3 regions of the Propionimicrobium sp. PCR01-08-3 genome follow, and region 3 is predicted to be linked to each of the others. Evidence: riboswitches for the same ligand, from Rfam matches in the RefSeq annotation. Region 3 holds a riboswitch; each other region holds the start of a gene.
What was found. A riboswitch is a leader RNA that binds a small molecule or an ion and turns the genes downstream of it on or off. The one in region 3 is predicted to bind thiamine pyrophosphate.
Positions count from the first base shown of each region.

Region 1: linked by a shared signal. The riboswitch ahead of QQ658_RS11410 (MFS transporter) and the one ahead of thiM (hydroxyethylthiazole kinase) in region 3 are both predicted to bind thiamine pyrophosphate.
Region 2: linked by a shared signal. The riboswitch ahead of QQ658_RS03585 (phosphotransferase enzyme family protein) and the one ahead of thiM (hydroxyethylthiazole kinase) in region 3 are both predicted to bind thiamine pyrophosphate.

Region 1 is NZ_CP127390.1:2,464,072-2,473,321, reverse strand. It holds gene QQ658_RS11430 (EamA family transporter) at 1-727, shown strand, start outside; gene QQ658_RS11425 (thiamine phosphate synthase) at 779-1,456, opposite strand; gene thiM (hydroxyethylthiazole kinase) at 1,506-2,327, opposite strand; gene QQ658_RS11415 (MFS transporter) at 2,324-2,908, opposite strand; gene QQ658_RS11410 (MFS transporter) at 2,936-3,718, opposite strand; TPP riboswitch at 3,710-3,804, opposite strand; gene QQ658_RS11405 (methyltransferase) at 3,909-4,685, opposite strand; gene QQ658_RS11400 (Cof-type HAD-IIB family hydrolase) at 4,743-5,561, opposite strand; gene ssd (septum site-determining protein Ssd) at 5,718-6,761, shown strand; gene QQ658_RS11390 (TadA family conjugal transfer-associated ATPase) at 6,768-8,102, shown strand; gene QQ658_RS11385 (type II secretion system F family protein) at 8,279-8,911, shown strand; gene QQ658_RS11380 (type II secretion system F family protein) at 9,145-9,250, shown strand, end outside.
Region 2 is NZ_CP127390.1:750,025-760,386, forward strand. It holds gene QQ658_RS03575 (dynamin family protein) at 1-350, shown strand, start outside; gene QQ658_RS03580 (GTPase) at 350-1,978, shown strand; TPP riboswitch at 1,992-2,098, shown strand; gene QQ658_RS03585 (phosphotransferase enzyme family protein) at 2,177-3,454, shown strand; gene QQ658_RS03590 (ABC transporter substrate-binding protein) at 3,543-4,577, shown strand; gene QQ658_RS03595 (ABC transporter permease) at 4,580-5,536, shown strand; gene QQ658_RS03600 (ABC transporter ATP-binding protein) at 5,712-6,485, shown strand; gene QQ658_RS03605 (ABC transporter substrate-binding protein) at 6,574-7,488, shown strand; gene QQ658_RS03610 (TetR/AcrR family transcriptional regulator) at 7,606-8,550, opposite strand; gene QQ658_RS03615 (ABC transporter ATP-binding protein) at 8,668-9,537, shown strand; gene QQ658_RS03620 (ABC transporter permease) at 9,534-10,331, shown strand.
Region 3 is NZ_CP127390.1:601,842-612,203, forward strand. It holds gene QQ658_RS02915 (MFS transporter) at 1-432, shown strand, start outside; gene QQ658_RS02920 (sulfite exporter TauE/SafE family protein) at 625-1,335, shown strand; gene QQ658_RS02925 (RDD family protein) at 1,577-2,440, shown strand; gene malQ (4-alpha-glucanotransferase) at 2,496-4,652, shown strand; gene QQ658_RS02935 (S-(hydroxymethyl)mycothiol dehydrogenase) at 4,947-6,044, shown strand; gene QQ658_RS02940 (MBL fold metallo-hydrolase) at 6,178-6,798, shown strand; TPP riboswitch at 6,931-7,029, shown strand; gene thiM (hydroxyethylthiazole kinase) at 7,021-7,827, shown strand; partial or broken gene thiE (thiamine phosphate synthase) at 7,830-8,477, shown strand; partial or broken gene thiD (bifunctional hydroxymethylpyrimidine kinase/phosphomethylpyrimidine kinase) at 8,499-9,269, shown strand; gene QQ658_RS15335 (MFS transporter) at 9,488-10,362, opposite strand, start outside.

The DNA.
Region 1 (9,250 bases), 1.4 Mb from region 3:
CGTGCAATATGTTCAAGTCAGCCAGGGGCTGCTGATTCAGTTTCTGGCGCCCATCGCGATCGTCATCTGGTTGTGGATTCGTCGGGGCGAGCGTCCCTCGATACGCACGGTGCTCGGTTCTTTGGTTGCGATCGGCGGCCTGCTGCTGGTGCTCGAGGTCTTCGCAGGTGGCGCCGCTTTCGACATCCGGGGTGTCGCCTGGTCGATATTCGCGATGGTCGGCAATGCTGCCTATTTCGTTTTTTCCGCAGAGAACCGGATCGGACTGCCACCCATCGTGCTTGCTGCGGGCGGGACGACGGTAGCAACGCTGGGGCTCGGTGTGGTCGCGGTCATCGGGCTTCTGCCGTTCGAGACATCAACCGCTCCGGCGAACTATGTGGGTATCGATGTGCCCTGGTGGTTGCCGATCGTCGCGCTCGGGGTGCTCAGCTCCGGCATGTCCTATGTGACCGGAATCATGGGCGGCAGGCTGCTCGGCGCCAGGTTGTCGTCCTTCGTCGGCTTGGCCGAGGTGCTGTTCGCCACGATCCTCGCGGCCGTACTGGTGGCGCAACTGCCAGCCATCGGGCAGATGGTCGGCGCCGTGCTGGTGCTGGCCGGGGTGATTCTGGTCAAGCTCGGGGAGAGTCCTGCTGCCGAGGGCATCGCGGATGCCGGGAAGGATTTCGGCGCGGAGGCATTGCCGCCGACCCGGCGGGCACGCGGGGCAAGGGCCGAGCAGTAAGAACCGCAACCTTCGTTCTTCCGAACCGCGGGCGCCTCTACCAGGCTTTGTCTACTGGTGTTGCCGCCTGTCAGCAGCCGGAAACCCGCTCAGGACGTTCCGGACAACTGCGCCGGGGTCGGACGCGGCCATGATCGCGCGGACGAGCGCCACGCCGGCGATACCTGTCGCTGCCAGCGCCGGCACATCTGCCGGCTGCACATCGCCGATCGCCACGATCGGCAGGCTGGTCGCCTCCACCAAGGGGCGATAGCCTGCCATGCCCAAGGGCGTGCGTCCGGAATCTTTGGTGGGCGTCGGACGAAAGGGCCCGGCCCCGACGTAGTCGATCACGTCGGCGAGTTTGTCTGCTGCCCGCACCAGTTCGAGGGTGCCGGTGGTCATTCCGATGATCGCGTTCGGGCCGAGCATCGCGCGGGCATCGCGTGCCGGCAGGTCATCTTGTCCCAGGTGGACGCCATGCACCGCCGCGCCCGAACGCATCGCGGCGTAAGCGACATCGGCCCGGTCGTCCACCACTACCTTGGTGTGCGGATTCGCCGCGTGCACGGCATCGGCCGTGTCCACCGTGAGGTCGAGCAATTCCCTGGCAGTGATGTCCTTCGCACGTACCTGAATCATGCCGGCGCCACCAGCGGCTGCCTGGGCGGCCACCTCGACGGTCCGGCGATCGGTACCCGAGGTGACCAGATAGCAGCGCAGGTCGAAATTCGCGGAGTGGTTCGGCATCGGCGGCCTTTCTCGGAGGATTTGTGGTTATTCGCGGACAGGGGATTTTCTACGGGATTGGCGCTGCGAGCGCCGCTGCCTGCTCGCCGACCTCGTCCAGCGCATCGAGCAGCGCCGCGCGGAAGGTACCCGGGCGCGGGGCTCGGGCGGCGGCGATCTCACCCGCGATATTCATCCAGATCGTGGCTGCCAGCGCTGCCTGTAGGTGATCACCGGTAACGGCAACGCAGGCGGCGGTGAGGCCGCCCAGCAGGCAACCGGTGCCGGTCACCCGCGACAGCAGCGGATCGCCTCGGTGCACGTGCCGGTCGTCACGGCCATCGGTGACCAGATCGACCGCACCGGACACCGCGACCACCCCGCCTGTTCGTGCGGCGACCTGGTGGGCGGCCTCGGTCACCTGCAGGGCCTGGGTACCGATGCTCGCGTCTGCCCCGCGCCCGCCTTCGCCGCCGGTCAACGCCACGATCTCGGACGCGTTGCCGCGCACCACGGCGGGCCGGGAATCGAGGAGTCGCCTTGCCAGCGGCGTGCGTACCGGGGCGGTTCCGATGGCGGTCGGGTCGAGCACCCACGGCCGCCGGTCGCGCAGCGCAACCTCGACGGTGGCCGGAATCCCGGTCATGGCATCGGTGCTGAGGGTTCCCAGGTTGATCAGCAGGGCGTCGGCGATGGTGTCGACTGTGGGTGCCTCCTCGAGAGTCTCGGTCATCACCGGACGCACACCGGCGGCGAGCAGACCGTCAGCGACGATGCCCATCGATACGGCAGCGGTGATGCAATGCACCAATGTGCTTCGCTGACGCACCTGCGCGATGATCTGTGCGACCGATCCCAGATCGGCGTCGTTCGCCAAGTCCAGAGAACTCATCGGGTGGCTCCCATAGCAACGCTGTCGATGTCCGCTTCGATGTCTGCAGAGCTCAACTTCGGCCCCATCAGTGCACCGACGGTGACCAGGATTCCACCGACGGCCACCAGGCCCATGATCGCCGGATGCGATCCGAAGACGCCCTCCAGCAACGGAAGATAGAAGGGATAGAGGGCGGGGATGATCAGCGAGAGGCTGTATCCCATGCCGTATCCCGTCGAGCGCACCTCGGTCGGGAAGCGCTCCGACAAATAGCAGGCGATCGGGCCGTAGGCGGCGACGGTCGCCACCTGCAAGGCGGCCGCGAGCAAGGCGGCGCGTCCGAGGCTGTGCGAGTTCACGGCCGCCCACCACAAGAACGGACCGAGCACCGCTGAACTGATTCCCCAAGTCACCAGCAGATTGCGGCGTCCGGTGAAGGTCGACAGATGGCCTGCTACCGCCATCGCAATGGCCTGCGCGAACGAGGCAATACCCATTGCCACCGACACCTGGGTGGCGGGCAACCCGGCGTCCGACGCGAGGCGCGCCGTCAACAAGATCACCGTGGTGTTGGTGAGCAGCCACAGACCGGTCATCATGGTGAAGACCTGCCAGAAAGCGGGCGCCTAGCGTCCGAAAAGCACCTCGCGAACCCCGGCTTGAGGGCGGGCCGGCGCCTTCTTGGCATGATGAAACACAGGCGCATCGGCCACCCGCGAGCGGTAGTAGGCGAGCATGCCCAGCGAGAAGCAGGTGCCGATCACGAACAGCAGCCGCCAACCCCACGCGGCATAGCGGTCGGGTCCGAGAAGGACCAGAGACCCCGCGACCGCGAACGCGATCGAGCCCTGTGCCCAGGGCGCCATCGACAAGATCAGCCCGCTCATCAGGCCGCGCCGGTTGGGCTTCGACCACTCCATGGCCAGCGGAATCGCTGCCGAATACTCACCGGCGACGAAGATGCCGCCGAGAAAACGCAGCAGCAGGATCAGGGCGATGGTGCCGATGCCGATCAGCTCATAGGTTGGCATGCAGGCGATCAGCAGTGCGCAGGTGGCGGTGCCGGTGATGGCGACCTTCGTGGTGCGGGTGCGTCCGAGCTTGTCGGAGATGCGTCCGAAGATCATGCCGCCGAGCGGACGCCCGAGCATCATGGCGATCACCACCAGCGCTCCGGTGCTGGCTGCGACGGTGGGGCCGGCGAGTATCACCAAGGCGGGGGCGAGCGCGGTCAGCGGCAAGAAGACGTGCACGTTGTCGATCCAGTTGCCGATGACTCCGGCGCGCAGGGCGGCGCGTCCCTCGCGGGGCATCGAAGACTGCATGGCGATCTGGGTTGCGCTGGGCGGATCGTCGGCGATGAAGGTCGAGGACGATGAATCTGTTGGTTGATAGGCAGAGGTATCCAAGGCGGACAATCCCTTCGCTAGTACGAACTAGAGCAGGTTCCACGGGTGTGATCTCAGCGCCCATTGGGGCACCCCGTGTCCACCGCCCAGTATGGCACCGCGGGTGAATGGGTGAAGCGGATTCTCCGCGATCCGGCGCTTGCGCGGCAGCACCAGGGCTCGTTCGCTCGCATTGGGCGCGGGCGAAACCTCAGATCGGGATGACCAGAGACCCGTCGCCGAAAGAGATGGGTTGGGTGAGTTCGTGGTGATCGACATGTGCCCGCCAACACTGCATCTGGTAGGGCAGACGCAGCTCCGACATGCGAGCGGCGCTATCGAGAATCTGGTTCACTTCGCTGATCAGATGCCGTTTGGTGGCGTCGTCCAGTCCGCTCACCTGACGTTGGCTCGAAACCATCTCGACCAGATCGCGGCGGGCGACCGGAGCCCACAGCCTGAACTCGCGGCGCTCGATTCGCGGAAAGTACTTGCTCGTCAGGAGGTCTTCGTGGCCGCCGCCTCCGCTGCCTGACATGGCGTCCGGATCGATGGTGCGCATCAAAGTGATCAATCGGCGCACCCACGGCACTGTGTCGTCCCGGACGATTTGCCAGCCGGCGACCCAGCCGCCGGCCTGGAGTGCACGGCTGATCTGGCCGTGAGCCTGATGTGCACTGATACGGGGACGACCGGGTTGCGAGCGCCACGGGCCGCCGAGGAGTACTACATGTGCTACGCAGGGCTGGACGGGAAGCTCGTCCGCGCGTCCGACCATCGCGATGAGGGCCTCGCTCGCGGGGCGGCCGGCAAGAAGCTGACGGCAGCGCTGGAGGTCGGGATCGATTGCGACAACTCCGTGCCCCTCCTTGACCAGCCGGTTGACGATGCCCCGCGAGCAGCCGAGAGCGACGATGCGCACCGGCTCGTCGCCCACCAGCCACTGCAAGGCTGTGGGGGGCAATGAGAGACGACCGACCGCTGACATGGAGACCACTTTAGAGCCGATCCGATGATCTTCGAACTGCTGGCGAGAGTCTGAGTTCTATGAAGGAACCGGTTCGTCCGATGCATGAAGCACGCGCTCAATGAACGCTGCGACTCCGTCCTCGGTATTGGCCGCGATGATCTGGTCGGCTGCCGCCAACGCATCCGGGGTGCCGCTGGCGACCGCCACACCGAGCCCCGCCCAGGTGATCATCTCGACATCGTTCGCAGAGTCGCCGATTGCGGCGACTTCACTTGTGGCAATTCCATGACGGGTGGCCAGCAGCTCAAGCGTGCTGGCCTTGCTGACTCCGGCCGCCGACATTTCGATGAACGGCACACCAGATGTCGTGGGGTTGACGCCCGCATGTGACGCCCGCTGACAGATCTCGAAGAGCTCGTCCAAGCCGATGCTTGCGTGCCGGGCGATGATCTTCACGGCGTCCTGCGCCCACAATTCATCCAGTGATATCTCGTCGAGGTCGTCGGGATTGCGTCCGTGATTGCCCGGTTGCATCAAGGAAAGGTAACCAGGGCCAGGCAGTATTCCGTAGCCGCGGTCGATCAGGGTGGCGAATTTCGTGCCCGGAGCGAGCCTGGATACCTCCTTGATGAGAGTCTTGCAGACCCCGGCTGAAATCGGACGCTCCAGGAGTACCTGGTCGGCGTTAGCGTTGTAGACCACCGCCCCGTTGGAGCAAACCGCCAACTCGCCCAATTCGGGCGGAAGGATGGCAGGCATGTCGATGACCGATCGTCCGGTTGCCGGGATCACGAGGATCCCTGCCTCTTGAGCGGCCCGGATCGCGTCCCGGGTGCGCGGCGAAGTGGTTTTGTCCGGCAACAGAAGTGTTCCGTCGAGGTCCGTCGCGATCATCCGGATTGCCATGGTGTTCGTACGCTGACCTTTCGCTTAGGTGAACCTGGGTTACAAAGACCGTCCGCTGCTTCCGTCGTCGCGGAAATTCTCCGAGTTATCCACAGCGGCCAACTATTTTGAACGATCGGGGTCCGACTTGCCAATACTTTGGGCATGTCGGCACCTTTGATCGTTTCCCGAGATTCTGCCATTGTCGAGACCATTATGGCCGCGGCGGCAGCCGTGCAGGCCACCCCGGAGGTGGCGCGTGATACCGAGACGGTGCGCCGTAATTGGCTCCGCGCATCGGTCGTGCTGATCGGCTCCGATCAGGCCCCCTCGGTGGCGGGTCTCGGCCTGCCGGCGCGCCGCAACGTGCATCTATGCGGCCAGGACGCGACGGCTTTGACCACCTGGTCGGTTCCATTGGATGCCTCGGTGATGGTGCTTCCGGCCCAAACCGGATTCGTGAGTTCGCTGCTCGCCGAAGGTGGTGAAGCAAGCGAGGAAGCCCCGGTTATCGTCCGGATCGTCGGCGGCAGCGGTGGCGTGGGAGCCACAACCTTGGCGGCGGGCCTTGCGCAACGTGCAGCCAAACACGAGTTCAGAGTCGCATTGGCCGAACTCGATTCGACCGGTGGCGGCATCGATCTGCTGTTCGGCGCCGAGCAGATGCCTGGCTGGCGCTGGCCGGATCTGAGTTCTGCATCCGGGCATATCAGCGATCTGAGCGGCCAGTTGCCCAATGTCAGTGGAGTCGATCTGATCTCGACGGGGCGTCCCCGACTCGATCCGACCGTCCGCGGTGCGACCGGACTGCCCGGCATCGAGTCGATCAATGCTGTGATCGCCTCGTTGACGCGAACCCACGACGTTGTGATACTCGATGCCGGTTCGCATCCCGACGATCCGGCACGCTCACGCGCGGTCACCGTCCTGGTGGTGGCGGCTGAGGTCAAGGCCGTGATGGCTGCCAGGAGCCGTATCGCGGCGTGGGGTCTCGGTGACGCCCTGATCGTTTTGCGCAAGGGCCCCGGATGGCACCTCGATGTCGAGACAGTCTGCGAAACCCTGGGATTGCCGGTGATCGGAACGCTCCCACACGATTCATCGCTGCCCGGTTTACAAGAGGCAGGGACTCCACCAGGCATGAAACGAGGCAAGTATTCCCGGGCTTGTGACGCCATCCTGGTCGAGCTGATGCGAGATGAAGGATGACCTGGGATGGATGATCACGATCTCGAGATGGTGCGCGTCCGACTCGCCGGATTGGGCAGGCGATGGACGCCGCAAGACGTGGCCGACGCATTGCGTGCGCTCGGCCTGGTCGTCAGCGATGCGATGGTTCTCTATACCGTGGGGGCTTTGCGGCAGGGCAGTATCGGTGCCGGACGCCTCGAACCGCTGCTCTGCCTTGAGGGCCTCACCGACATCTTGGTGAACGGCCCGGATCAGGTCTTCATCGATCGTGGGCACGGGCTCGAGCCATCCGACATCTGCTTCGATTCGGACGCCGAAGTGCGGCAGCTGGCCACGAGGCTTGCGGCCAGCGTGGGACGCCGATTGGATGACGCCTGCCCATTCGCCGACGCCCGGCTCGCCGACGGTACCCGCCTGCATGCCGTGCTCGGCACCATCACCGACCCCGGAACGTGCTTATCGCTGCGGATACCTGCGCGCCGCTCCTTCTCATTGGACGACTGGGTCACCAACGGCTCGATTTGCGAAGAAATGGCCCAGGTGCTGCGCGCGCTCGTCGCATCGAAGACAGCATTCCTGATCTCCGGCGGCACGGGGTCGGGAAAGACCACGTTGCTTGCCGGACTACTCGGACTGATGCCACATGACCAACGGCTGGTGATCGTGGAGGACTCACGAGAGCTCGCCCCCGATCATCCGCACTGCATCCGGATGGAGTCCCGACAAGCCAACTCCGAAGGCGCCGGCGCAATCACCCTGACCGACCTGGTCAGACAGGCCTTGCGGATGCGCCCCGACAGATTGGTGCTCGGCGAGGTGCGCGGTGCGGAACTGTGCGACCTCCTGACCGCGCTGAATACCGGGCATGAGGGCGGTTGCGGAACGGTGCACGCCAACTCGGTCGCTGATGTTCCGGCCCGATTGGAGGCCTTGGCCGCCCTCGGCGGATTGAACAGGGACGCCTGCCACGCGCAGGTCGCGTCCGCGCTGCGGGCGATCGTGCAGGTGAGCCGGTTGCCCGATGGCAGAAGAACCGTGACCCAGATCGGGAATGTCATACGCGCCGAGAACGGCCAGGTGTCGATCGAGGTCGCGCTGGCGAGCCGGGACGGCACTGACGTTCGACGTGGGCCGGGTTGGCAGGCGCTCGCGGAACTGCTCGGACTCACGATCACCCAGGGTGTGGTCAATGCACCGATTGCCCGGGCTGCGATCGATCTACCGCATAGCCAGGCGACAATCGACGCACACCTCACCCGGGCCGAGGTCTATACACCGCGTAGCCAGGCTTCGGTGGGAGGTCATTCTCTGGCACCCGATGGCTTCGCTGCAGCTCCGCGTAGACAGGCCGCCGCATGATTGCCCTCGCCTGTATCGCACTGTCCTGCTGTCTGATCTGCTGCTGGCCGACGCGCTCAGGCCGGCGGTTAACCGAACTCCTGAAAGGCGGCCAGAAGAATCGGCAATCTCATCGCTCAAACCGCTGGTTGATCGTTGTCGCGGCCGGGATAACGGTGACGATATCGGCAGTTCTGATGCCATCGCTGTTGGTCTGGCTGATCCCCGGCTCGGTCGTCGGCTGCACTGCCTACTGGCTGATCGCGAACGGGCGTGCCGAGAGAACTCGGCACCACAACAGCGAGGAGGTCGTCCAGATCTGTCTGGCCGTGGCGACTCAGCTGCGAGTCGGCGACATTTCGGCCGCGGCGCTCAGCACGGTTGCCGCGGATGCGCCGCTGTTACAGCCGGTGGCCGCGACCCAGGCGATCGGCGGAGACGTGCCGGCCGCCCTGCGTACAGCGGCCGAGCAGCCGGGATGCCAAGGGCTGGCGGCATTGGCCAGGTCGTGGCAGTTATGCCAGGTGACCGGCGCCCCGACAGCCGATGCCGCGACCCGGGTTGCCGATGGACTCCGAGCGGAAGCTGCCGCCGAGCGTCTGGTGGCGTCCGAGCTGGCTTCACCGAGAGCGACCGGACGTATGCTCGCGTTCTTGCCGGTACTCGGCATCGGCTTGGGATTCACCACCGGCGGCGACCCGCTCACGTTTCTGCTGGGCGGGCTTATCGGGCGCATCTGCCTTGGGGCGGCCATCTGTTTGGTGTGTGCAGGATTGGTGTGGACGACCCAGCTGGGCAAATTGCCTGGGTCAAAGGCGGAGGCGTCATGATTTCTCTCGTCGTTGCTGTCGTCGCCTGTGGGCTGGCGGTGACTTGGCTTGTGCCCGGTCCCAACCGAGCGGCGCTGCGCCACGTGCGTCCGCCGGGCGCCGGAGATGTTTGGCCCGCAAGTCGAATTGATCGGAATGCGGATCGTTGGTCGGCCGTCTTCGGAGTAATGCGTCAGGTGTCCTCACTGCAGTGGCGGTTCGGGATGCTCGCTGGAGCTCTTTGCTGGCTGTTGATGGGGCAGAGCGTTGGTGCCGTCGTGGCGGGTTGCGCCGTTGTGCCGGCTGCGATTGCGTTACTGAGATGGCTCGAAGGGGCAGAGGAACGCCGCAAGATTCAGG
Region 2 (10,362 bases), 150 kb from region 3:
GCAAGCTGGCGAAGACCGCGAAGGAAGAACTCGACGCGCGAGTGGAAGGCCTGATGGCAGGCGAATTGGTGCGGTTCACCCGGGTCATCGACGAATTGGGCGTCGGTCCCGACGATGCCGAGGCGGTGCGGCAGGCCGTGCTCTCCGTCGAGAAGGCACGCACCGGGGGAGCGTCCTTGCCGAAGGGCGCATCGATGCGTCCCGACGAGATCGAGGCGCCGGGGCAACCGGCGGCATTGCCGCGGAGCGCAGGCCGCTCGCCGGTTGAACTGGAGCAGCTACCCGCAGATAGTGGAGAGATCGTCGACGCAGAACTTGTGCCCGACGAGAAGGAGGGCGGTGAACAGTGATGGCCAGAGCAAAACATTCCGCCGATTCACTCGCTGCCCGCATCCAGGCTCTGGACGAGGCCGCCGACCTCGCCGCCGGGCGCCTGAGCGCAGGCGCGGTGGAACAAGCCCGAGGAGTCACCCGCAAGGCCGATCGCAGACTTGCAATGGCCGGTGACAGCACGGTGATAGCGCTCGCCGGGGCGACCGGGTCGGGAAAGTCGAGTCTTTTCAATGCGATCTCGGGAACCAGGCTTGCCACCCCCGGCATGAAGCGTCCGACCACCAACAAATCGATGGCCGCCTACTGGGGGTCGAAGCTGCCTCAGGACCTGCTGGACTGGCTCGATGTGCCGCAACGGCATCTGGTGCAAGGCGACGATCCGGCGCTGGGCGGCTTGGTCTTGATGGACCTGCCCGACCACGATTCGTCGGTCACGTCTCATCGGGACGAGGCAGACCGGCTGGTCGAGCTCGTGGACATGTTGATCTGGGTGGTCGATCCGCAGAAGTATGCGGATGCCGCCTTGCACAACAACTATCTGCGTCCGTTGGCAGACCATGCCGACGTGATGATGGTCGTGCTGAATCAGGCCGACCGGCTGACTCCCGAACAGCTGCACGAGACCATGCGTGACTTGCGCGGGCTGCTCGACGCCGAGGGATTGTCGAAGACCCCGTGCGTGGCGGTGTCGGCGTTGACCGGCAGAGGCATCGAGAACCTGCGCAAGACGATTTCTGCGACGGTGCGCAGCAAGGCGTCGTCCGCGAACCGGCTGTCGTCCGACATCGCGAGCGCGGCCCGGAGGTTGAGCGCGGAATATGGCGACGCCAAGGTCGCCGCGAAAGTGCCGGACGCGAGAGCCCGCGAGCTGAACAAGTCGCTGGCCCAGGCCGCCGGGTCCCAGCTGGTCGGCGATGCCGTGGTGAAGTCGATGCGCCGCCGTGGCGGATTGGCAACGGGCTGGCCGGTTACCAAGTGGCTGAGCCGTTTTCGTCCGGACCCGTTGCGGATGCTGCACCTGGATGCCGGGCGCCACAAGAAGAGAGCCGCCGAGATCGAACCGGTCTCGGTGCCACACACCAGCCTGCCCACTGCCGGAGGCGTCCAGATTGCGCGGGCAGAAACGGCGTTGCGCGACCTGGCGTCCGCCGCCGGTGACGGTTTGCCTGAGGGATTCTCGGACGCGGTGCGCGAGGCGACCATTGCTCATAGAGCCGATCTGCCGGACGAACTCGACCGCGCGGTGGCCTCAGCCGACCTGGCCATGGATCGTGGCCAGGGCTGGTGGAAACTCGTGCAGGTGCTGCAGTGGATCATCTTCTTCGTCGCCGTGATCGGCGGCGGCTGGCTGCTGCTCGATATGGTGCTGGGCTATCTTCAGCTTCCGCGGATTCCGTCGGTCATGGTGGGCAAGATGGCTCTGCCGACATTGTTCTTGCTGGGCGGGCTGGTGCTCGGGCTGCTCGTGGGGCTGTTGTCGCGTGTCGGTGTCGAACTGGACGCCAGAGCCAAAGGTGCCCGCGCCGAACGCGTGCTGACCAGGGCAATCGTCAATGTGGTGGACCGGTTGGTGATCTCGCCGGTGGACGACGAGCTGGACCGCTTCAACCGGGGACGAAAGCTCGCCAAACGCGCCATCGGGTGAGACCGTGCTAGCGTGAGCCACGCACGGGAGCCCGCAGCAGGGCTGAGAGGGAGGATAAGCCTCCGACCGTCGAACCTGATCTGGATAATGCCAGCGCAGGGAGGCGACCAAACAAATCCGTGCCTGAGATTGAGCGAATGACTGCGGGCGACCGCAGCCCATTCGCGCGATCTTGTGACCCGCAGGGGAGGCGCACTGATGGATACCGACGACCAGTTGGCCGTCATAGCAAACGGCTGGCCGGCCATCTCGGATGCCGATCTGACGCATCTGTTCAACCACCTGGCACGGCGATCCCAAGTTGCCGGAGAACCACGGGTGACCAGGCGCAGTGATCGTCCGATGGCCTCGGCCGCGCTGGCGTTGCTGCCGGATGACAGCGAGATCTTCGTCAAGCGCTACTCGCCGGCCTTGATCACCTCGGAGCAGCTGGAGGCCAAACACGGCTACGTGAATCGCCTTGTCGATCTCGGATTCCCGACCGTTCAATTCCTGAGCTTCGACGACGACTCGACGGTCTTCGACGATGGACGGTGGCTGTACGAGGCCAATCCGAAGGCGCCGGGTGAAGACCGCTATCGTGAGCTGACCTCATGGCTGCCGCCCAAGACCAGAGCCGAGATGGTCGAAATCGGACGCATCGCGGGTAGGCTCCGCGAACTATCCGCCGAGATCCCGATCGTGGATCTGTCGGCTTCTCGGGCCGGTTCGAGCGATGAGACTGCGGGCTCGACTATTCGAGATCGGCCGCTGGGGCATGGGCAAGGCCGGTCACCGGGCCTTGGATGGGAGCAGACACCCGATCAGAGGCGAGGTCAGCTACCTGATCCTGGGCTCGCGAGATTGAACACCGTCTACCAGACCAAGGTGCGATTACTGCTAGGGGAGCCTTCGGACGATGATGTGGACGCCTGGCTTGCCGCGCATCCGGGCGTCCGGTCATATCTGGAAAAGACCGGGCGTGATTTTGCCGCCGACTTGAGGCTGGCGTCCCCGTTCGCCGACCGGCTGGCCGAACTCGGGAGCGGGCCGCAGGCCTGGACCCATGGTGACCTTCATGCGTCCAATACCTTGTGGCGCGGCGATCAGATCACGTCGGTGATCGACTTCGGGCTGGCCTGGCCCAATCCACCGCTGCTCGACTTGGCGATGGCGATCGAGCGACATGCCATCGACTGGCTGGCGATCACTGCCGGGGATGGCGAGGCTTGGCGTCCCGACGTCGTCGACGATGTGATCGGCGGATATCGGCAGGCCTACTCGTTGCCTGCGGCAGAAGGCGAAGTGCTCGCCGACTTGGTGGCCTGCTGTCAGGTCGAGTTCGCGTTGACCAACATCGAATACGCGAGCCTGGCGCCGGTTGATCCCTCGGTGGCCGATTGGAGCTACGAGATCTACTTCCGTGATCATCTGCGTTGGTTCGGCACCGATGCCGGACGCCGCTTCGCCGAGGCGGTGCGAAATGCCGCGACATGACGGTGCGATGCCCATCACGAGCGACAGCGAATCGGCCGCCGAACGAGAACAACCACCTCAAACCCAACGAGTTTTCAAGGAGAAACGAATGAAACCCATACGCCTGCTGCTATCGGGGCTTCTGGCGCTGCCGGTGGCACTGGCCGGCTGCGCCACCGGCGCTGGCACCGACACGGACCAGACTTCGTCCGGCCAGGCGGGCGACGAGGTGAGCATCGTGCTCGACTGGACGCCCAATACCAACCACACCGGCATCTATGTCGCGCAGCAGAAGGGCTACTACGCCGACGCGGGCATCGACCTCGATGTGCTCGGCTATTCGCAGGCCGGCGTGGAGTCGGTGATGGGGTCGGGCGGCGCGGATTTCGGTTTCTCAGGGGTGGAGACTCTCGCCGCCGCGAGGGCCTCCGATCTCGATCTGACAATGGTGTTCAACCTGCAGCAGCGCTCGTCCTACGGTGTGGCGGTGCGCCAGGATTCTGACATCGAGTCCCCGAAGGATCTGGACGGCAAGACGCTTGCCGCCTACGGTGCGGGAGCGACGAGTTTCGCCACCACGCAGATGATCCAGGCCGATGGTGGCGAGGGCAATTTCGACACCGTCGTGGTCGGCACCGGGGCCTTGGACGCAGTGGTCGCCGGCCAGGCAGATTTCGCCGAAGCGCTGGCCACCTGGGAGGTGCTGCAGTACGAGCTGCAAGGCGACGAATTCCGGATGTTCTTCCCGGACGACTACGGGGTGCCGACTTCCCCGGCGCTACTCGGGATCTCGGCGCGTTCCGAGCTGATCGCGGACAACCCGGACCTGGTGACCCGTTTCGTGCAGGCGACCGAGAAGGGCTACGAGTATGCGGTGGACAATCCCGACGATGCCGCACAGATCCTGATCGACGCCAACCCGCAGGTCAACCTCGACCCCGAACTCACCAAGGCGAGCCAGCAGCTGCTGTCGTCCGACTACTGGCCCGATGCCGAGGGCAGCGTCGGGCACGCCGACCTGGAGGCCTGGCAAACCTATCTGGACCTGCTGACCGCAGGTGGCCTGGTCGTGGGCGCGGACGGCCAGCCCTATACCTCAAAGCTGGATGCTTCCGAGCTGGTCACCAATGAATTCCTGGTTTGACGATGAATGCTCTGCGGGCCAGGGCCGCGCAAGGTCCTGATCGGTGCGCGTCGGGCGATGCCCTCGGCGTACCCGGGGCTCATGGGCCGTCGGCCCTGTCGTCCGATGATGCACAGGACGACGAGCCAGACCACGAGTCACTCGACCTGCAACCAGCGTCGACGGCAAGCGGCAAGATGAAGCCCCGCGGTTCTCGGCGAAGCAAACGCTTGGGGCTGGTGGGGCCGTCGGTCGGGCTGGCAGTGCTGGTTTTGGTTGCTTGGGAGTTGGTGGTGCGGCTGGCACACGTCCGGCTGCAGATCCTGCCTGCGCCCTCGGTGATCGTGCGATCGGGAATGGCCGACCTGCCCGATCTGCTCGCCGCAACCAAGGTGACGGCCGCCGAGGTTGCGCTGGGGCTGGGCGTGGCGATAGCGGTGGGCGTGTTCGGCGCCTATCTGCTGTGGCTGCTTCCGCGGTTCGGACGCGCGGCCTCGCCGCTGCTGGTGATATCGCAGACGGTGCCGATGATCGCGATCGCACCGTTGATGGTGATCTGGTTCGGATTCGATGCGACCGCGAAAGTGCTGCTGGTCGCGTTGTTCGGATTCTTCCCGATCATCATCGCGCTCAGCCGCGGGCTTTCCGCGCCGAATCAAGAACAGGTTGATGTCGCTGCCACCCTCGGCGCATCGACGTGGTGGATTCTGCTGCACCTTCGCACCCCGGCCGCCGCCCGGCAACTAATGTCGGGCCTGCGCATCGCCGTCACTTACGCTCCCGCCACGGCCGCTACCGCCGAGTTCGTCGGAGCCCGGCAGGGGCTCGGCATCTACCTGCTCAGCGCGCAGGCATCGTTTCGCACCGATTTGGTCTTCGTCGGCGCCTTCGTGCTCACCGTCATGACGTTGCTGCTCTATTTGGCGGTTGCCGGCTGCGAGCGGCTGCTGGTGCCCTGGCAACGGGCGGTGCAGTCGTGATGGGTCCTGTTACGAAAGACAGCGCCTCAACCGGCGTCCGTTCGAGGACGATACCGACGGGTCTCGGCTCGGCAGCGGATGGCCCATCGGTCTTGGCCCGACCAGGAACCTTCACCCCACGTCATAGTCGCCTGTCAGATCCTTCTATCGGGCGAGGGAAGGAGGCAGCGGAACGATGAGTATGAAGATTCGCGACGACGGATACTTGCTGCGATTGCATCAGGTCGGCCGAACCTTCTCCGATCCCTGCGTGCATGCTCTCGGCGCGGTCGACCTGGACCTGCATCGGGGACAGGCGGTCAGCATCGTCGGGCCGTCCGGCTGCGGCAAGTCGACATTGCTGCGGATCATCGCCGGCCTGGATGAACCGAGCACGGGGTCACTGACCTGGTCAGGTGCCCCGCTCGGCCCGAAGGTCGCGTTGATGCCTCAAGGCCTCGGGCTTTACGACTGGAACAGGGTCTGGGAGAACGTGGCTCTCGCGGCGCGGATAGCCGGGCGTCCACGCGCGGAAGCCAAACGCGAAGCCGTGGCGCTGCTGGCAGAGTTCGGCCTGGACGAATTCGCGGACGCCTGGCCCGCGCAACTGTCCGGCGGTATGCGCTCGCGTGTCGCCTTCTTGCGGACGATGCTCGCCAGGCCCGCGTTGATGGCATTGGACGAACCGTTCGGCGCGCTGGACGCGCTGACCCGCGTCCAACTACAACACTGGTTGCTGACCGCGGCCGCCGACCGTGACCTCACTCTGGTGCTGGTCACCCACGACGTGGACGAGGCGATTCTGCTTGCCGACCGGGTGCTGGTGATGTCACCGAGACCCGGACGAATAATTGCCGATCTTGATGTGCGGTTGGACGATCGCACGGCTGTGTCGGTACGCGACGATCCCGATTACCGCCGGGTACGAAAAGCTGTGCAGGCGGCCCTTGCCGGCAGGCAGATCGTGTAGGTCCACCGCCCAACACGGGCACCAGATCTGCACAATCCCCGAACCGCGCCGCATCGGCGCAGGAAATCACTCGAAACAAGGAGAGATCATGAAATTGACCCGGATGCGCCTGGAGTATGTGAACCCGTGGCCCAACCATGCAGGCATGTTCATCGCCCGCAAGAAGGGCTGGTATGCCGACAAGGGGCTCGATGTCGACATCGTCTGGGACGGCTGGGATCGTGGGACCCCGGTCGCCTTGGCGAACAGGGGCGAGTTCCAGTTTGCCTCGGTGCGGCTGGGGGAGCTGCTGGAGACCCGGCAGTCATCCAATCCGTTCGTGGCGGTGGCCACCTTCAACCAGAATCAGTTGGGTGGGGTGATCACCGTGAAGTCATCGGGTATCCGCAGCTTCGCCGACCTCGAAGGAAAGACGGTGTCCATTCCGCCGGCGCCCAGGCTGACCGAGATGGTTCGCGAGGCGATGACAGTCGAGGGTGCCGACTACGACAAGGTAAACGTGCAAGATCCGAGCCCGTACGAACCGGATATCCGCGCCGTCGAGCGTGGACGCTACGACGCCGTGTTCAACGTGTTGGGCTGGGAGTCGTACCAGGGGTCTGCTCCCTACGACGAGTTGGTGCAGCTGAGCTTCGACGAGGTGGGTGTCACCCCGCACCACGCATACTTCTTGTGTGTGCGCCAACAGCTGCTGGACGAGCAGCCCGAGCTGGTTCGTGACTTCGTCTCCGCAACCTCGCGCGGCTACGACTTCGCCCGCGATCACCAGGACGAGTCTCTTCAGATCATGGCCCCCACCATGTGCAATGTAGAACCCGAAGCACTTTCTGCCTCGCTGAAGTACATGAGCTCGACGTGGCATGGTCCGAACGGTCGCTGGGGCGAGATCAGCGAGCCGCTGCTGTATTCGTACACGAAGTGGATGATCGACGGCGGCTTCTGCAGCGCAAGCGTGGACGACATCCCCGGCGCCTGGACGAACGACTTCCTGCCCCGAGCGTAGTCATAGAAGGCTGCGTCCGAGGGCGGATTCTGCACCCGAGCCTGGACGCTAGTCCGGTGCCTGGACGAACGACTTCCTGGCGGGCCGCGAGAGGCTGCATCCGCGGGTCTATGACGATCAGGCCCCAGCGCTTTTGGCGGCCTCCTTGGCGGCCGTCTTCGCCTTGTCGCGTGCGGCGCGGGCCCGAGCCTCGGCCTTCTCGAGCTGCCCGACGCGCCGCTGGGCCGCCTTGCGCAGCGCAACGGCCCTTTGGAGCTCGGCCTCGGCATCGCCCACGATCTGATCGGGGGTTCGATCGGGAGGTGTCCGGGGCGGCTCGGCCTCCCGGGTGCCGAAGCTGTGCTCGATTCCTTCGGCCACGAGTTGCCAGGCGATCTGCGTGTCATCAGGCTGTTCTGTGCCGGCCGGCTCACGGGGTGGCTCGGCGAAGTAGACGCCGTCGCGCAGGAGCGGTTCGATATCGATCAGGTGGGCGTCGACCACCATGGAGCAGATCAGTTCCTTGGTGGACTCGTTGATCTGATCCTGTTCGGAGTTCATCCCCCGCAGCACCGCCGCAAGGCCTCTGACCAGGGCAGACGATGTCATGATGATGGCGGTCTTCTCCGATGGTGTCGCCTTCAGCGATCGCATCGCCCGCATGCCGGCGTCGGCCACCCGGATGTTCCCGGGCATCAGCATCGACTCCTGCGAGACGGGAATGTCGAGCACCCAGGGGTGGCGTCGATAGGCCTCGTCGAGTTGCCTGACCCATTCGGTCAGACCGGCTTTCCAGTCATTGTCATCGAGTGCCCATTGCTGGTCGGCGGTGACGGCATCGGCCATCAACCGGTAGAGGTCGTCCTTCGACGCGACATAGCGGTACATCGCCATCGTGGTGAAGCCGAAACTCTTGGCGACCCGTTGCATCGTCACGGCCTGCAGGCCTTCGGCGTCGGCGATGTCCATGGCGGCCTCGACGATCCGCTCATGAGTGAGTTCTCGCTTGGGCCCACGTTGAGGCGCGACCGCCACACCCCAAGCCAGGGTCAGCAGGCGTGGCACGTGCTGCTCCGATTCCATCTGCACCCTCTCCGTTGCGACATCAACGATCGATCCCACTGTATGCGATCCATACTGTGTTGAATGCATACAGTGTGTAATGCATACTGTATGCAATATATACGAAAGGATTCGATCATGACGGACGCGATAGAGGTCGTGGGCCTCACGAAGGCCTATCGAGAACCCGTGCTGACCGGTCTCGATCTGACCGTCCGTAAGGGGGTGGTGGCCCTGCTGGGTGCCAACGGGGCAGGCAAGACGACGCTGATCTCGATCCTGACCACGCTCATCCGACCCGATGCCGGCACGGCACGGATCTGTGGCGCGGATGTCGTCCGGGATGCCGTTGAGGTCCGGCGTCGCATCGCTGTGACGGGTCAGCAGACCACTCTCGACGACATGCTCACCGGACGCGAGAACCTGGTGATGCTGGGGCGCCTGCTCGGACTGGGGCGGTCGGCGGGCGGTCGTGCCGATGAGCTGATCGACCGGTTCGGGTTGATGGATGCCGCGTCGCGGGTAGTCAGCACCTATTCGGGCGGGATGCGGCGCCGCCTCGACTTGGCTGCGTCTCTGGTGTCGCGTCCCACTGTGCTCTTCCTCGACGAACCCACGACCGGGCTGGATCCGACGAGCCGCCGACTGGTGTGGAATGACGTTCGCGCGCTGGCCGCAGGGGGCACCACGGTGTTGCTCACCACGCAGATGCTCGATGAGGCGGAGGCGCTCGCCGACCGGATCGTCGTGCTGAGACGAGGGCGGCTGGTGGCCGACGGTACCGCGTCCGAACTAGCCGCGTTGGTCGGAGGACAACGGCTGGTGCTGTCGGACGCCGAGGGGCGCCAGGTGCGCAGTATCGAGACCGACGGGTCGGCAGCGTCGGTCGGCGCGGCCGTCGCTGCTCTCGGAGATGAGGAACGTCAGTTACATATCAATCTGCGGCAGCCATCACTGGATGATGCTTTCGTCGCGCTCACTGCCGGCGATCGTGAGGTGGCGGCATGACCTCGGCAACATCACTGACAGCCCCCTCGACCCGCTTACAGCCCGGCACAGGGGTGGCGCGATCGAGCGCGGTGTTCATCTCGCGCAGTCTGCGGCACAGCCTGCGCGACGGGGAGGGCCTGCTCATGGCCGTGGCCCTGCCTGTGATGCTCATGCTGCTGTTCACCTTGATCTTCGGCGGCGCGATCGGGGGAGACGGCTACATTGATTTCGTCGTCCCGGGCGTGATCTTGCTATGCGCAGCCTACGGAGCCTCGTCGGTGGCGGTCTCGGTGAATCGTGACATCACCCTCGGCGCTATGCGCAGGTTTCGGACGATGCCGATCCGGTCGGCAACCGTGCTGTTCGGTCATGTGGTGGCCAGCGTGCTGCGTAATTTGCTGGCCACGGCGATCGTCGTCGGTGTCGCCGTGGCGATCGGTTTCCGGCCGGGTGCGGGCTTCGGGGAATGGCTGGCAGCACTGGGGCTGGTGACGGCGTGGATCCTGGCGATCACCATGCTGTTTGCCTTCATCGGGTTGGTGAGTACCAGCCCGGAGGCTGCCAACGGCTACGGGTTCATCCTGCTCTTCTTGCCTTATCTGTCCAGTGCCTTTGTGCCGATCTCGACGATGCCGAGTTGGCTGCAGCCGGTCGCGCGATATCAGCCGATCAACCCTTTGGTGGAAGCGATTCGCGGGCTGCTGATGGGCGGGACTATTCCGATCGGACAAGCGGTGACATGGTGTGTGGGTATCGTCGCCGTGTCGCTGGCACTCATCGCCTGGAGATTTCCCAAAGGACGCGACCGCTGACCGGCGACAGCTGTGCGGGAGCATCTCCGGG
Region 3 (10,362 bases):
CAGGCATGGAGCGGACTGAAAATGCGTCGCGATCAGATCGTCCAGCTCGGCGGCCTCTGCCTGGTCATCGCCACGGTGATGATGACGGTTGCTGCCTGGCTGGTGCTGCCCTGGTGGCTCTTCGCGGTCGGCTTCGTGATGCTGGGGCTGGGCATGGGCTTCGTGGTGAGCAGCACCTCGTTGATCAATATGCAGCTGAGCGAACCCCGGCTGATCGGACGCAATACCTCGTCGCTTCAGGTCGGAGAGGGCCTCGGCAACGCCTTGGTCACCGGGCTGGCAGGCACCATCTTCGCCGCCCTGTTCGAGAAGGTGTCGCCGGCGGCGACTTTCGGGCCGCTCTACGCGCTATGTCTGATCGCGAGCATCTTGACCTTGATGGTGGCGCTGCGCATCGGTCCGGTCCGCAACGAGTCGTCGGGTGTGGGCTGAGCCCAGTCCGCCGGTTTTCGCCTGCTGTGCGTCCCCGTCGTGGTTTGCGGCGTGAGCGGCCCAGCACCGGCCGACATGTGCTCCAATGGGATGTGCGCCGCCCCATTGGTCGGGGAGCGAGAGTGTTGAACACGTCCGGTCAGGCCGAACGAAATGAGTCGAGGAGGACTTGACACAGTCATGGATGTGCCGGTGGGAATCTTCATCGTGGCGGTTCTGCTCGCGCTGGCCGGAGGTCTGATTCAAGGGGTGATCGGCTTCGGAATGGGCGTGGTGGCCTCACCCATCCTGGCGCTGGTCTATCCCGAACTGGTGCCGGTTTCGGTGGTGATGGCAGCATCGCTGATGCCGGTGGTCACTTTGATCGACGAAGGCCGTGAGCTGGATTGGCGTGCCCTGGGCTGGATCATGCTGGGCAGAGTGCCCGCCACCATGCTGGGCATCTACCTCGTCCTGATACTGCCGGTTTCGGCGTTGCAGATGCTGATCGGCGTGGTGGTGCTCGTGATGGTGCTTCTCGAATCCGTTCGCATCGCCATTCCCCGTAACCGCGGAACCCTGTTCGGCAGCGGATTCTTGGCGGGGGTGACCGGAGGCTCCTCGGGCATCGGTGGGCCACCGATCGCCATCGTGTTGTCGCACGACGAACCGGCGCGGGTGCGAGCGACCCTGGCAGCGGCCTTCCTCTTCGGCTCGGCGGTCTCACTCGCCGGCTTCGCGGCGAGTGGAACCCTGCACACCAATTCGGTGGTCGTCGGTGCGGTGATGGCGCCGACCGCGGTGGCCGGACTGCTGATCGCCCGCCGGCTGCGCAAGCACATCGGCAGGCGCGGTTTCAAGATCGGCGTTCTCGCCTTGTCCACGATTTCGGCGTTCACCCTTCTCGTCGAGGCGATTTTTTGAGTGAGGCGCTCATTGTCGGCGTGCGAATTCTTCCGTGATCGGGGCCGATCGCTTGTGGTGTGTGCTCGGTGCTGGGTACGCGACCGTCAATCGCGGAAGGTTTTGCACGACTGCCGGTAGACCCCACTGGTCGCTGTGCCCCGGACGCCTGAAGCCCGCGTACCTCGGTGCGAGGCAACTCATTCAGGAATGGGCGCGTGAGGCTTGTTGAGCGTTCCCGCTCCTGTGGGATGCTGGAGGAGTGAGCCAGCAATACGATCCCGCCCAGCAACTGCCACCTGCCGACTGGTATCCCGATCCTGCCAATGAGGGTCAGGAACGCTATTGGGACGGTACGCGGTGGACGACCAGAATGCGTCCGATCGCCACGCCGGGACAGCCCGGGCAGACGGGACAGGTCACCACAACACCCGGATTCGGGCAGCCAGGCTTCGCAGGCGTGACCGCCACCGGCCAGACCGGCTACGGGCCTCAGGCCGGCAGCTACCAACCCGCCCAGGGTCATCAGCAGGCATACCAACCGAGCTACCCGCCCCAGCAGGGCTACTCGCAATATCAGGGTGCCGGCTATTACGGGCCGACGACCGCCGACGGTGTCCCGCTGGCCGGCTGGTGGGCGCGGGTCGGCGCGGCAATCCTCGACAGCTTGATCCTCACGATCGTTGCTGCCTTGGTGATGCTGCCCTTCGCCGATACGTTGATAACCGGTTTCAACGCGTGGTTCGAAGACATGGTGCTGGCCGCCCAGACGGGCGCATCGGCGATACCCGACTATACGGATCCGCAATACGGTCTGGCGGGCCCGATGCGGACGATCTCGTTTATCAATGTGGCGATCAGCATCGCCTACGCCACCGGGATGCTCGTCTGGAAGGGCGGCACGCTGGGGCAGCTGGCCATCGGATTGCGGGTGGCCCGCACCGGCCAGGGCCAGCAGCACAACGGTCTGAGCATCGGTACCGCTCTGCTGCGCAATGTCGCCTATTACGGATTGGGGCTGATCAGCATCCTTTTCCTCATCAATGTTCTGCTTCCGTTGGCTAACACGAAGAAGCAGGCATTGCACGACATGATCGCCCGCACCCAGGTTGTCAAGATTCGCTGAGGAATAAGTTAGGGTGTGGGTGCACACCAGCCCACACCCAAAAGGACTAGGCAGAATGAGTCACGAGTCGTCCCTGCGGATTCTTGCCGAGAAACTCGGTATTGCCACCGATTTCTGGGATTGGAAGGGGCGGCACACTCCGGTATCCGAGCACACCATCGTCGCGGTGATGGCCGCCATGGGGGTGGACGCGGCCACCGGCGAGAGCGCTGAAGCCGCTCTCGCCGAGCTGGAACTCAAGCCCTGGCGCCGTGGCTTGCCGCCGGTGGTGGTGGTCAGCGAGGGCGACTCGGCCCATGTCGAGGCGCATGTGGCACATGGCCATCCGGCACAGATCAGGCTGCGGCTCGAGAACGGCGAAGTGCGCTACCTGGGGCAGCGCCATCACATGGTGGAGCCACGCGATGTCGACGGAGTGCTGATCGGTGAGGCCAGCTTCGCCATCCCCTCGGATCTGCCGACCGGCTACCATCGCCTCGAGCTTCTGTCCGACGATCGGCAGTCCGATTCGACCTTGATCATCACGCCACGTTTTCTCGGGCTACCGGCAAATCTGGGTGACCGCAGAATCTGGGGTTACGCCGCGCAGCTGTACAGCGTCCGATCGAAGAACTCGTGGGGCATCGGCGACTTCATGGACCTGTCTGATCTGGCGGTGTGGTCGGCGACCCAGCAATTCAGTGAGTACGTGCTGATCAATCCGTTGCATGCCGCCCAGCCGGTGCCGCCGATGGATGTCTCACCGTATCTGCCGAGCTCCAGACTGTTCATCAACCCCATGTATCTGCGTCCCGAGGCCATACCCGAATACGCGATATTGAGTCAGGCAGACCGCGACCGGGTGAGCGAGCTGCACCAGAAGTTGGACGCCGAGTTGGCCGGCGAGCAGTTGATCGACCGCGACACCTCGTGGCGCTTCAAGCGCGAAGCATTGCGCATCATCTACCAGGCGGGGCTGCGTTCGGCACGGCAGATGGCATTCGACGATTTCAAACGCCGTCAGGGCCGTGCGCTTCGTGACTTCGTTTTGTGGTGCGTCCTGTGTGAGCACTACGGCAACGACTGGCGGCTGTGGGATGAGGATCTGCGGCGTCCGAGCTCGCCACGGGTGGCGAGACTACGCAACGACTATCTGGACGAGATCACCTTCAACGAGTGGCTGCAGTGGATCTCCTGGACGCAGCTTAGCGACGCCCAGCAGGCCGCGCAGGACGCCGGAATGTCGGTGGGCATCATCACCGATCTGGCGGTCGGGGTGAGCGGGGCGTCCGCGGACACCTGGATGATGCGTGACGTCTACGCGCAAGACATCAGCGTCGGAGCACCCCCGGACGGATACAACCAGATGGGCCAGGATTGGGGGCAGCCGCCGTGGCGTCCCGACCGGCTCGCCGACACCGCCTACGCGCCGTTCCGCAGCATGCTGCAGACAGCTCTCGGCCACGCGGGCGGAGTGCGGATCGATCACATCCTGGGCATGTTCCGGCTGTGGTGGATCCCTGAGGGCGGCTCGCCCAGAGAAGGCACCTATGTGCGCTACGACCACGACGCGCTGGTCGGCATCATCATGCTGGAGGCCCAGCGGGCCGGAGCATTCGTGATCGGCGAAGACCTCGGCACGGTGGAGCCGTGGGTGCGCGGTTATCTCGCCGAGCGTGGCATCCTCGGCACCTCGGTGTTGTGGTTCGAACACGATCAAGACGGCAATCCCGCGCCGGCCGACAGATGGCGTGAATATGTGATGGCTTCGGTGACCACCCATGATCTGCCGCCCACGGCCGGGTACCTGGACAAGGAACATGTGCGGCTGCGCCACGAACTCGGGTTGCTCACCGAATCCTACGAGAAAGAAGAGGCCGACGCCGAGCGCGAGCAAGAAGCTTGGATCGGGCGGCTGGACGAACGCGGCCTGTTCACCGACGATGTGGACGATGACACCGAGGCGAAGGTTCTTGCGCTGTACCGCTACCTGACGATCACCGACGCCAAGGTGCTCAATGTGGCCTTGGTGGACGCGGTCGGTGACTATCGGATTCAGAATCAGCCGGGCACCTGGCGGGAATACCCCAATTGGCAGATCCCGCTGTCGGGACCGCATGGCGAGCCCATCACCCTTGAGGATCTGTACCGGATGGAGCGTCCGATGCGGCTGGCGTCGGTGCTGAACGGATACTCCTGGGTGCCGAGCCCGTTCGGTTCCGACGGACGCTAGGCCAGCCTGAATCCGCCGATGAGCGCTGCGGCGAGTGGTATCCGAGGGGTGTTCCTCGTTCATGAGCACCGGATACGAAGAGGGCACTCACGACGCCCGGCGCGTAGCTTCGCGCTTTTGTCACTACGAAGGTTGTGAAGCCCGCGACGTGATCGGCGGATCGGTACTTCGGCCTCAGGCGATTGCGCTGCCGGAAGTCTGGCGATCATGCGTTCTTTTGTCGCAGCTCACCGTTATGGTGGTCGAATAGCCGAAACCAGGTGGGCAAGCAGCCGTAACCAGGAGGTCCGATTCATGCCGCGTACCGTCAAAGGCGTCGTTTCCAGGCAGGCGAAGCAGCTCGCCGAGCTGACCGATATCGTCATCCCCGGCCCTGGGGCGCGCGATGTCGTCGTCCGGGTCGAGGCCTGCGGCGTCTGCCACACCGACCTGGCGTACCGGGAAGGCGATATCACCGACGATTACCCGTTCCTGCTCGGTCACGAGGCGGCCGGACGCGTTGTCGAGGTGGGCAGTGAGGTGACCCATGTGGGGGTCGGCGACTATGTCGTGCTGAACTGGCGCGCGGTGTGTGGCGAATGCCGGGCCTGCAAGAAGGGCCAGCCGCAATACTGCTTCAACACGTTCAACGCATCGGTGAAAATGACCTTGCCCGACGGCACCGAACTCACTCCGGCCTTGGGAATCGGGGCTTTTTGTGAGCAGACCGTCGTCCACGAATTGCAATGCACCAAGGTGAACGAGGACGCCAGGCCCGAGGTGGCCGGCCTGCTCGGCTGCGGAGTGATGGCAGGTTTGGGCGCGGCGTTGAACACCGGTGCCGTGCAGCGAGGGGAGTCCGTGGCGGTCATCGGTCTGGGCGGGGTCGGCTGTGCCGCCGTGGCAGGGGCGGTACTGGCAGGCGCAACGAAGGTCATCGCGATCGATATCGATGCGAAGAAGCTGCAGGCCGCCGGCGACCTGGGAGCCACCGATCTGATCGACTCCAGGGGGCTCGGCCGAGATGAGATCGTCGCCAAGGTGCAAGAGCTGACCGGCGGCTTCGGGGCGGACGTGGTGATCGACGCCGTCGGCATCCCGGCCACCTTTGAGACCGCCTTCTACGCTCGTGACCTGGCCGGACGCGTGGTCCTGGTGGGCGTGCCCGCGCCGAGCGCCGAACTGCGATTGCCGCTGGCCGATGTTTTTTCGCGCGGGGGTGCCACCAAGTCGTCGTGGTATGGCGACTGCCTGCCCGAGCGCGACTTCCCCTACCTGGTCGACCTCTATCTGCAGGGCCGGCTCCCGCTCGACCGGTTCGTGACCGGCACGACCGACCTGGCCGGTGCCGACCGGGCGATGTCGAATCTGCACGACGGCAACGTGCTGAGAACGGTGGTGGTGAACTCGTGACCGCCCTCGGCAACCGCAGGGCTCGTGGCAGGCAATCTCGGTATTGCCGATCCCGCGGGCACGACAGGCCACTATCGGAGGCGGGCAGCGCAGCCGCCTCATCCGAATTTGCCGACAACAGGAGGGGACAACAATGAGCATTCGGGTCGATCATGCAATCGCCGAGGGCACCTTCAGCCTGGATGGCGAAACTTACGATGTCGAGAACAACGTCTGGGTGCTCGGCGACGAGACACAGTGCGTTGTCTTCGATGCGCCCCACAGCATCGACGCGGTTCGTGATCTGGTGGGCGAGCGGGAATGCATCGGCATGCTGCTCACGCATGCCCACGACGACCACATCCGCTATGTTCCGGACCTCGCGGCGGTCTTTGACGCCCCGGTCTTGCTCAACCCGGCCGATAAGCCCGTCTGGGACCTCACCCTGCCGGGCATCGAATGGGACGACGACATCGCCGACGGCGACACCTTCACCGTAGGTGGGGCCGAGATCCGGGCAATAGTGACACCGGGCCATACGCCGGGGTCGACCTGCTTCTATGTGCCCGCCGTGGGAGTGCTGTTCAGCGGAGACACCCTCTTCGAAGGCGGCCCTGGGGCAACCGGACGCTCGTTCAGCTCGCGCGAACAGATCGAGCGCTCCATCAAGGAGAAGCTGTTCGTGCTACCCGCCGACACCGTCGTGCACACCGGCCACGGCGCTGACACGACCATCGGTGCCGAGATCGAGCACGCGACCGGCGACTGGATGTGATTTTGAGTCGTAGTTGACGCCAACCGCGCCGTGCCCAACACAAACGCGCTCGAAATCGACATCCGCGCCAGGTATCTCGGGCGCGGCCGTCGATTCGGGGCGCGGCTGTGCCGATACAGGGTGCTAATCTCATTTTCAGACGCGGGGTGCCGGGGAAGGTACCGGCTGAGACCAGACCCGTAGTTACCTGATCTAGGTAGTGCTAGCGAAGGGACGTCAGCGATGACCCTCAGTTCTCATGTTTCGGCTCTCAATGAGAGCATCAGCGCGTTGCGGACGCAGACGCCGCTCGTGCAATGCCTGACCAACCAGGTGGTGATGAACTTCACCGCCAATATTTTGTACGCGGTCGGTGCCTCACCTGCGATGTGCGACAACCCCGAAGAGGCGGCAGATTTCGCCACCCATGTCGCCTCCGGTGTGCTCGTCAACGACGGGACCCCGTCCGCCGAACAGATGGAAGGCATGCGGCTGGCCTCGGCGGCGGCGGTCGCTGCCGGCAAGCCCTGGGTGCTCGACCCGGTCGGCGCCGGAGGTTTGTTGTGGCGCACGGGCGAAGTCAAGAAGATGATGGAGGCGAACCCCGCCACCATCCTGCGCGGCAACGCGTCCGAGATCTTGGGATTCCTCGGCACCACCTCGGGTGGCAGGGGAGTCGAGGCCATCGACAGCACGCTCGATGCCATCGACGCCGCCCGAGAGTTGGCGAGGCGGTACCGCTGTGTGGTGGCAGTCAGCGGGCCGGTCGACGTCATTACCGACGGCGACGACGTGGTGAAGCTGGCAAACGGCAGCCCGATGCTGGCCAAGGTCACCGGCGTGGGCTGTTCGCTGGGCGCGGTGATGGCCGCCTACGCATCGGTCACCAATCCATTGGACGCCGCGATCGCTGCGACGTCCCACCTCAACATCGCCGCGGAGGTCTCCGCGTCCGAAGCGAAAGGCCCGGGCAGCTTCGTGGTCGGGCTGCTGGACGCCCTCGACGCGCTCACTCCCGAGCAGGCGGCAGACCGGGTGAAGCTGTCGTGAGCGTGCGCGACAATCTCGATCTCTCGATCTATCTGGTTACCGACACTGCGCAGTGCGGGTCGCTCGGCGTTGCCGAGACCGTCCGGCAGGCGATAGCGGCGGGCGCCACGCTGGTGCAGGTGCGCGACCCCGATGCGAGCGATGACGAGTTTCTCACCCTTGCCCGCCAGGTCGTCGAGGTGGCGCGCGGCACCGGTGTGCCCGTGCTGCTGGACGACCGGGTGCACCTGGTCGGCCCGGCCGGTGCTGATGGTGCGCATGTCGGCCAGCACGACATGCCGGTGGCTCAGGCTCGCGAGATACTCGGATCGGACGCCATTCTCGGATTGACGGTGGAGACCGCTGAACAGCTCGAGTGGGCCATCGCCAACATTCCCCGGGACGCGATGGACTACATCGGGCTCGGCCCGGTGCGTCCGACCGCATCGAAACCGGGACATGTGCCGGCCACAGGAATGCGCAAGCTCATCCCCCTTGCAGACCGCAGCCCCTGGCCGTCCGTGGTGATCGGAGGAGTGAAGGCGGCCGACACCGCGGCGGTCAGGCGCTCCGGCTTCGCAGGGGTCTCGGTGATCAGCGCGATCTGCGGGCAGCCCGACGCCGGCGCCGCTACCCGCGAACTCGTGGACGCTTGGACGGCCGCCGCCGAGCCAGCGGTCGCGTTGACGATCGCGGGCAGTGACCCGTCCGGTGGTGCCGGAATCCAGGCCGACCTGAAGACCTTCTCGGCGCTCGGCGCCTTCGGCACCAGCGTGATCACCGCGCTCACCGCGCAGAACACCCAGGGCGTCGCGGGCGTGCATGTCGTGCCGGTGGAGTTCGTCCGGTCCCAGTTCGAAACGCTGATCGCCGATGTGCGCATCGACGCGGTCAAGATCGGCATGCTCGCCACCGCCGAACTCGCGGACGAGGTCGGCCGGTTGCTCGGCGAACTCAGCGTGCCGGTCGTGCTCGATCCGGTGATGGTCGCCACCTCCGGTGACCGGCTGCTGGACGACGACGCGGTCGCCGCCATCCGCAGGCTGGTAGCCAAGGCCGAGATCATCACCCCGAACCTGCCCGAGGCCGCGGTCCTGCTGGGCGAGCCCGAGGCGACCGACCTCGACCAGATGCATGCCCAGGCGTCCAGGCTGCGGGAACTTGGCTCCGACTGGGTGCTGGTCAAAGGCGGACATCATTTGACCGACCGCGCCACCGATGTGCTGGCCGGCCCCGACGGAATTCACGAGATTTCGACCCACGTCGTCCACACCAACAACACTCACGGCACCGGTTGCACACTCAGCTCAGCGCTGGCGGCCCTGCGTCCCCGCAACCTCGACTGGCCGTCCACCGCGGAAGCCGCCAAGGAGTGGATCACCGGGGCCCTCGAACACGCGGACGAGCTGCGCATCGGTCACGGGCACGGCCCGGTGCACCATTTCTATCAGCTGTGGAAGTAGCCCCTGATCGATAGATACGGAAGTGACTCAGGTACTGCAGTGGCCCGGGGAGTCAGACCACTGCAGTACCAGACGGAGAAGGTCCCACGTGCCGATCAAGCACTCTCGTGTTCCGGCTGGACTTTGCTTACGTTGGCCGGCAGACACGCGTTCTCGTGAATATCGCCTAGCCGGATGGGATTAACCAGCGCTGCAATGGTAAGAACTCGTGCGTAGTCTCATGACTTATGGCGGCGCAAAATTGCCGTAACCGTTGAGGCAAGGATTGCCGTGCCGAGCATCAAACTGAAGGCGTATCGGGCCCCAACTTCAGGAGCTGCGTTCAGCTGGAGAGGTATACCGAGGAAGGCGACACCGATTGCCCCACCGATGTTGCGTGAGGCCTGGATGATGCCGCCTGCTTTGGATGCGTGCGCTGATATTGCTATCTGCTCGACAGCGATGAGTTGTGAAGGAAGTCCGATTCCCACGCCTGCGGCTGCCATTGCGCTCCCGATAGTCGCGGCCGCGACGAGGGGCGTCCAAGCCAGGAGTAAACCGATGAGAACAATCGCCCACGCTATGCCGGTTGTGTCGTGTCGCTCCGAGACGAGGCCTCCGATAGCTGATCCCACAGCGACACCGAGGAGGGCGGGAGTCGCAAGAAGGGCAGTTCGGCCGAGGTCGAGTTGGAAGTGAGCTTGGAGTAATAGCGGTAGGTAGTTGGACACTCCGAAAGCTAGGGCAGCGAGCAGCATCGTCTGGGCAACGGCGCGTCGAACTGCGGGGGCTCGGAGTAGACGAGGTGGCTCGGTTGATGGAGACCCGATCGTGCTTTTATTTGGGAGGGTAAACAGGCCGAGCAGAATCGGCGGAACGGCTAATGCGGCAGCCAATAGCAGGGAATGGCGCCACCCAAACCACGTGCCGAGCCAGCCCCCGAGGGGGCCGCCTGCCAAGGTCACGGTGGCTTGTACCGCGCCCATGATGCCAATGAGTCTGCCGTAATGATCACGGTAAACGGCGGTAACCGCTGCAAAGCCAGCCGGTACCACAGCTGCCGCACCTATACCTTGGGCTGCGCGAGCCGCGAGGAGCATAGGGACAGAAGTCG